DNA from 2 places in the Stenotrophomonas sp. SBJS02 genome. Region 1 is predicted to be linked to the other one. Evidence: riboswitches for the same ligand, from Rfam matches in the RefSeq annotation. Region 1 holds a riboswitch; the other holds the start of a gene.

Evidence for each region. A riboswitch is a leader RNA that binds a small molecule or an ion and turns the genes downstream of it on or off. The one in region 1 is predicted to bind glycine.
Region 2: linked by a shared signal. The riboswitch ahead of gcvP (aminomethyl-transferring glycine dehydrogenase) and the one ahead of FQS62_RS19805 (trimeric intracellular cation channel family protein) in region 1 are both predicted to bind glycine.

Annotation. Positions count from the first base shown of each region.
Region 1 covers NZ_CP109812.1:4,291,236-4,294,617, forward strand. The annotation lists gene FQS62_RS19790 (NAD(P)/FAD-dependent oxidoreductase) at 1-289, shown strand, start outside; gene FQS62_RS19795 (nuclear transport factor 2 family protein) at 373-804, opposite strand; gene FQS62_RS19800 (GIY-YIG nuclease family protein) at 952-1,227, opposite strand; glycine riboswitch at 1,268-1,357, shown strand; glycine riboswitch at 1,371-1,474, shown strand; gene FQS62_RS19805 (trimeric intracellular cation channel family protein) at 1,559-2,176, shown strand; gene FQS62_RS19810 (3-deoxy-7-phosphoheptulonate synthase) at 2,345-3,382, opposite strand, start outside.
Region 2 covers NZ_CP109812.1:3,581,282-3,584,663, forward strand. The annotation lists gene FQS62_RS16635 (siderophore-interacting protein) at 1-30, opposite strand, end outside; gene FQS62_RS16640 (multidrug effflux MFS transporter) at 172-1,398, opposite strand; glycine riboswitch at 1,698-1,800, shown strand; gene gcvP (aminomethyl-transferring glycine dehydrogenase) at 1,862-3,382, shown strand, end outside.

The DNA of each region.
Region 1 (3,382 bases):
GATCCGCGCGCGCCTGCACGGCAAGACCGAGCCCGGTCCGTTCAAGTACGCCGACTTCGGCAACCTGGCCACCATCGGCCGCATGGCCGCGATCGTGCACCTGGGCAAGCTGCAGCTGTCCGGCGTGCTGGCCTGGTGGTTCTGGCTGGCCGCGCACGTGTTCTTCCTGATCGGTTTCCGCAACCGCATCGTGGTGCTGCTGAACTGGGCCGTGGCGTACTGGAGCTACCAGCGCAGCGCACGCATCATCTTCGGTGATGACCAGGAAGACCGTCGGCCGAGGCGGTAGGGCTGCACGCATGTTCCTGTGGAGCCGAGCCATGCCCGGCTGCACTTCGCGCGGATTGGCAGAAGCCGAGCATGGGCTTGGCTCTACGGCGCCTTCGGTTTCGGGTACCACAGCGCGTTGACGATGACCCAGCGCTGGTCGAATTGCCCCATGTGGAAGTAGTCGACGAACCATGGGGTTTCCAGCCGTACCGAGGCGGCGTTGCCGGTCACGTCCAGCACCGTGCAGCGGCGGTCCCATTGATCCTTCGGAGTTTTCAGCGCGCCCTGCTTCGTCAGCGAGACCAGTTCTTCCTTCGACATGCGGCGCAGGCCCAGGCGTTCGTCGGGCGTATCGCCGAGGACCGCGCGCTTGGCCAGGTCCGGGTGCAGAGAGCGGGCGACGCGCTGCGGATCGGCCTCCAGCTGGCCATCGATGTAGTCGTGGCAGGTGGCTTCGATGGCCGCGAGGGTGGCCGGGTCGGCGGCGGGGCTCGTTGCTGCGGAGAGAGCGAACAGCAGGGCGATCGTGGACATCCGGGTCTCCAGCGCTGAGGGCCGCGGGGCGATCATGGCATGGCTGGAAGCGCCCATCCACGCATGGCGTGGATCTACTGTAGAGCCGAGCCCATGCTCGGCTTCACCATCAGGCAGCAGCAACAACAGCCGAGCGTGGGCTCGGCTCTACAGAAGCGCAGGATCCGACGCCTGCAGCCAGGCCAGCTTGCGTTCGCGCGGCTGCTGCTTGAGCTGCCATTCGGCCCGCGAGGCGGCGGCCCGATCCGGGTACTCGCGCACGGCCAGCACGCGCAGCGGCGGCCTTGCCCGGGTGTAGCGCGCGCCCTTGCCCGCTTGGTGGGCGGCGAAACGCGCCTCCACGTCGGTGCTGATGCCGGCGTAAAAGCTGCCGTCGCGGCATTCGAGCAGGTACAGGAACCACGGGCGGAGGGACGGGGCCATGCCCGGATTATGCCGTGCTGCACTGCAGCGGATATACTGGCGCCCGAATGCAGGAGAGAGGCGCCGCGCTGGCGCCCGCCGAAGGCGCAGGCTCCCATGATCGCTCAGGCCGGTGGGCTGGAATCCCACCAACCATGCATTCGACTCGCCGAGCTGGAGAGAGGTCAACGGGCACGCCCGGGACGATCCGCCGAAGGGGCACGCGGCCCATGCCGCTGAACTCTCAGGCAAAAGGACAGCGGGAGCGGCACCGGTCATCGTCATCCCGTCATTTCGCAGGCAATGGCGGTATGCGCGCATGGCCGGCCCCACCGCGCCCGGAGCCTGTCCCATGCTGCTGTCCGTCATCTACCTGATCGCCATTTCCGCCGAAGCCATGACCGGCGCACTTTCTGCCGGCCGCCGCCGCATGGACCTGTTCGGCGTGGTCATGATCGCCTGCGTCACCGCCCTCGGTGGTGGTTCACTGCGCGACATCCTGCTTGGCCACTATCCGCTGGGCTGGGTCAAACATCCCGAGTACCTCGGCTTCACCGTGTGCGCGGCGCTGATCGCCACCTGGGTCGCACGCTGGATGCACCACTTCCGGCGCACCTTTCTGGTGCTCGACGGGCTGGGCCTGATCGCCTTCACCCTGATCGGCTGCTCGATCGCGCGCGAGGCCGGCCATGCAATGCCGATCGTGCTGATCGCCGGCATGCTGACCGGCGCGTTCGGCGGCGTGCTGCGCGACATCCTCTGCAACGAGGTGCCGCTGATCTTCCAGAAGGAGCTCTACGCGATCATCGCGCTGCTGACCGGCGCGGCGTACCTGTTGCTGCTGCACTGGGGCGTGGCCGACGCCACCGCGATCCTGTGCTGCCTGGGCGGCGGCTTCGCGCTGCGCCTGCTGGCGATCCACTACCGCTGGGAAATGCCGAAGTTCGTCTATCACGACGAAGTGCATTGAGGTTCGCGCGGCGCAATCCGCACCACCCCGGCGATGTACCTGGCGCTGTCGCTCATGCGCAGCGCCAGGCGCATCGCCGGTGCAGATGGGCCGGTCTCCAACTCCGACCGGCCCTGATCGCGGCCGCACCCCCGCAGGCGCTGGCCGCCATCCACACACGTGCCGCACTCAAGCGGCTTCGGACACCTTTACGTCGCGACGGGCGCGCACGGCCGCGGCCAGTCGCTCCAGCACCGTCACGGTGGTGTCCCAGTCGATGCAGCCATCGGTGATGCTCTGCCCGTAGACCAGCGGCTGGCCTTCCACCAGTTCCTGGCGGCCACCGACCAGATGGCTCTCGATCATCACGCCAACGATGCGCTGTTCGCCGTCTTCCAGCTGAACGGCGATGTCGTCGATCACCTTCGGCTGGTTCTCCGGGTTCTTCAGGCTGTTGGCATGACTGGCGTCGATCATCAGGCGCGTCGGCAGCTTGGCCTTGGCCAACACCTGGCAGGCCTCGGCAACACTGCCGGCGTCGTAGTTCGGCTGCTTGCCGCCGCGCAGGATCACATGACAGTCCGGGTTGCCGGTGGTCGACACGATGGCGGTGCCGCCCTGCTTGGTGACCGACAGGAAGTGATGCGGATTGGACGCCGCACCCACCGCGTCGGCGGCGATCTTCACGTTGCCATCGGTGCCGTTCTTGAAGCCGACCGGGCACGACAGGCCCGAGGCCAGCTCACGATGCACCTGGCTTTCGGTGGTGCGTGCTCCGATCGCGCCCCAGGCCACCAGATCGGCGATGTACTGCGGCGAGATCACGTCGAGGAACTCGACACCGGCCGGCAGGCCGAGCTTGTTGATGTCGCGCAGCAGGCCACGGGCAATGCGCAGGCCCTTGTCGATCCTGAAGCTGCCATCCAGGTCCGGGTCGTTGATCAGGCCCTTCCAGCCCACCGTGGTGCGCGGCTTCTCGAAGTACACGCGCATGACGATTTCCAGTTCGCCGGCCAGCGCATCGCGCAGCGGCTTCAGGCGCTGGGCGTACTCGATGGCGGCCTTCGGGTCATGGATCGAGCACGGGCCGACCACCACTGCCAGGCGGTCGTCGCGGCCGTGCAGGATCTGGTGCAGGGCCGCGCGCGAGGCGCTGACGGTGTCGGAGGCTTCATCGTCACAGGGCAGCATCGCCAGCAGCTGGGCAGGCGGTGTCAGCGGTTCGAT
Region 2 (3,382 bases), 710 kb from region 1:
GAACAGGCGGTAGGTCTGCTGCGCAGCCATGGGGAAACCTCATGCAACGGCATCGGATTGGCTGGCTGTCGTGCATCCACGCACCGGCTGGCTGGAGTGCCCAGCCTAGTCCGGTCGTTCCTCGTCGCAAGCGTTGCGGGCATTGCGGCCGGCTCTACCCCTGTGCGCTGCTCAATGGCCCGTGCAGGCCGCCTGCGCCGCGCGTTCACGCTGGTGTTCCCAGTACCAGAACACGAAGCCGGCGCCGAAGAACGCGGCCTGGCCCAGCGCCAGGTGCAGCGGGCTCGCGCTCAGCAGCGGCGACACCACGCCGGCCACCACCGTGCTGATCATCAGCTGCACGAAGGCCTGCAGCGACGAGGCCAGGCCGCGCTGGTGCGGGTACATGTCCAGCACCGCCAGCGCCAGGATCGGGAAGATCAGTGCCATGCCCATGCCGCCCAGGAAGATCGGCAGCACCGCCCACGGCAGCACGAACTGCGGCGACAGCGCCACATAGCCGACATTCAGCAGCACCGACAGCGCACACAGGCCGAAACCGATGGCGACCTGCCGCGTCGGCGTGGTGTGGCCGGCCATGCGCCCGGACAGGAACGAGCCGGTGGTCATGCCGCCGATGGTGGGAATGAACAGCCAGGCGAAGCCGCCCTCGCCCAGATGCAGGTGCTGCATCACGAACACCGGCGCCGAGGAGATGTACAGGAAGATGCCACCGAAGCCGATGCTGCCGGCCAGCGCCAGACGCAGGAAACGCGGGTTGAAGCCGATGCGCACGTAATCACGCATCAACGTGCGCGGCGACAACGGCACGCGTGCTTCGACCGGATGGGTCTCCGGCAGACAGCGCGCGGTGGCTGCGAGCAGGACCAGCGCGAACACCACCAGGAACCAGAAAATCAGCGGCCAGCCGGCGCCGCTGAGCAGGATCCAGCCACCGATGATCGGTGCGATGGCCGGGGCGATGCCGAACAGCATCGACACCTGGCTCATCAGGCGCTGCGCGTCGTGACCGTGGTAGAGATCGCGGATCACCGCGCGGCCGACGATCATGCCGACACCCGCCGACAGGCCCTGCAGCGCACGGAACGCCAGCAGCGTGGTCAGGTCGGTGGACAGCGCGCAGCCGACCGAGGCGCCGACGAACACCACCAGGCCGCCGAGGATCACCCGCTTGCGGCCCCAGGCATCGGACAGCGGACCGTGCGCCAGACTCATCAGGCCGTAGAACAGCAGGTACACGCTGATGGTCTGCTGCACCGCCACCTCGTCCACCGCCAGGCGCTGGGCCAGCTGCGGGAACGCCGGGAAGATGGTGTCGATCGAGAACGGACCGAACATGGCCAGGCCAGCGAGCAGCAGGGCCATGCGGCGGGTGGAAGGAGCAACAGCGGCGGTCATGGGGAAGGCGTCCGGCAGGGCCATGCGCGGCACGCACGGCGGGCGCCGGTCCCCTTCTGCAGGGACGGCGCCAGATGAATTCGGGTATCCGCCCATGATAGGTGGGGATTGCGCGCGATGCCATGCAGCACTGCACAAAACGCACGGCCGGGCCACCGTCCATTCAGGCGCGGCGGCCATGGCTGGAGGCGGCCGGCGGGCCCGCAACGGGCTATAATCAGCAGGCAACACGGTGGGAGAAGCGGAACACCGCTGCCGAAGGCGCAACGCCCGTAATCGCTCAGGCCCGATACCACCCGTAACAGAACTCTGGAGAGACCGGTTCGATCCGGCGCCGAAGGGGCACGAAGCTGCGGTCCGCCGCACTTTTAAACTCTCAGGCAAAAGGACAGAGGGCGCCCCGCAGACCGCCGACCGGCGGCTTGTGCCCGTGCGTGTGCCCTTTCCTGACGGATCCTTCGCCATGTCCCAGAACACCCCTTCCCTGCGTGAGCTCGAGCACCACAACGCGTTCGTCGAGCGCCACATCGGCCCCAACGACGCCGAGATCGCGCAGATGCTCGATGTCGTCGGCCACGCGTCGCTGGATGGCATGACCGATGCCATCGTACCGGCCAAGATCAAGTCGCCGGCGCCGCTGGCGCTGCCGGAGTCGATGACCGAAGTACAGGCGCTGGCGAAGATCCGTGCGATCGCCGACAAGAACACCGTGCTGCGCAGCTTCATCGGCCAGGGCTACTACGGCACCCACACGCCGAACGTGATCCTGCGCAACATCCTGGAAAACCCGGCCTGGTACACCGCCTACACGCCGTACCAGGCGGAAATCTCGCAGGGCCGCATGGAAGCGCTGATCAACTTCCAGACCCTGTGCGCCGACCTGACCGGCATGGAAATCGCCAACGCCTCGCTGCTGGACGAAGCCACTGCCGCCGCTGAAGCGATGACCCTGGCCAAGCGTTCGGCCAAGTCGAAATCGGACACCTTCTTCGTGCACGACGCCGTGCACCCGCAGACGCTGGAGCTGCTGCGCACGCGCGCCGAGCCCATGGGCATCGTGCTGCGCGTCGGCACCCCGGCTGAAGCACTGGAAGCGGAAGCGTTCGGCCTGCTGCTGCAGTACCCGGATACCTTCGGCCAGGTGGGCGACTACAAGGCGCTGGTCGATGCCGTGCACGCACGTGGCGGCCTGGTGGCCGTGGCCACCGACCTGCTGGCACTGACCCTGCTGGCCGCCCCAGGCGAATGGGGCGCGGACATCGTGGTCGGCAACAGCCAGCGTTTCGGCGTGCCGTTCGGCTTCGGCGGTCCGCACGCGGCCTTCATGGCCTGCCGTGACGCCTACAAGCGCTCGATGCCGGGCCGCCTGATCGGCGTCTCGATCGACGCTCAGGGCAACCCGGCCTACCGCCTCACCCTGCAGACCCGCGAGCAGCACATCCGCCGCGAGAAGGCCACCTCCAACATCTGTACCGCGCAGGTCCTGCTGGCCGTGATGGCCTCGATGTACGCCGTGTACCACGGCCCGGAAGGCCTGACCCGCATCGCCCGCCGCACCCACCGCCTGGCCTCGATCCTGGCCGCCGCGCTGCGCAACGCCGGCGTCCAGGTCGGTGGCGACTTCTTCGACACCCTGCATGTCACCGGCGTGCATGCCGATGAAATCCATGCCAAGGCGCGCGCCGCCGGTTACAACCTGCGCGCGATCGACAGCGACTCGGTCGGCATCAGCCTGGACGAGACCGCCACCCGCGCCGACGTGGTCGCGCTGGCTGCCGTGTTCGGCGCGCAGGCCGACGTCGACGCGCTGGATGCAAGCACCGCCGACGCGCTGCCGGCCGGCCTGCTGCGCCAGTCCGCGTTCCTCACCCACCCCGTGTTCAACACCCACCACAGCGAGCACGAGCTGCTGCGCTACCTGCGCTCGCTGGCCGACAAGGACCTGGCGATGGACCGCACGATGATCCCGCTGGGCTCGTGCACC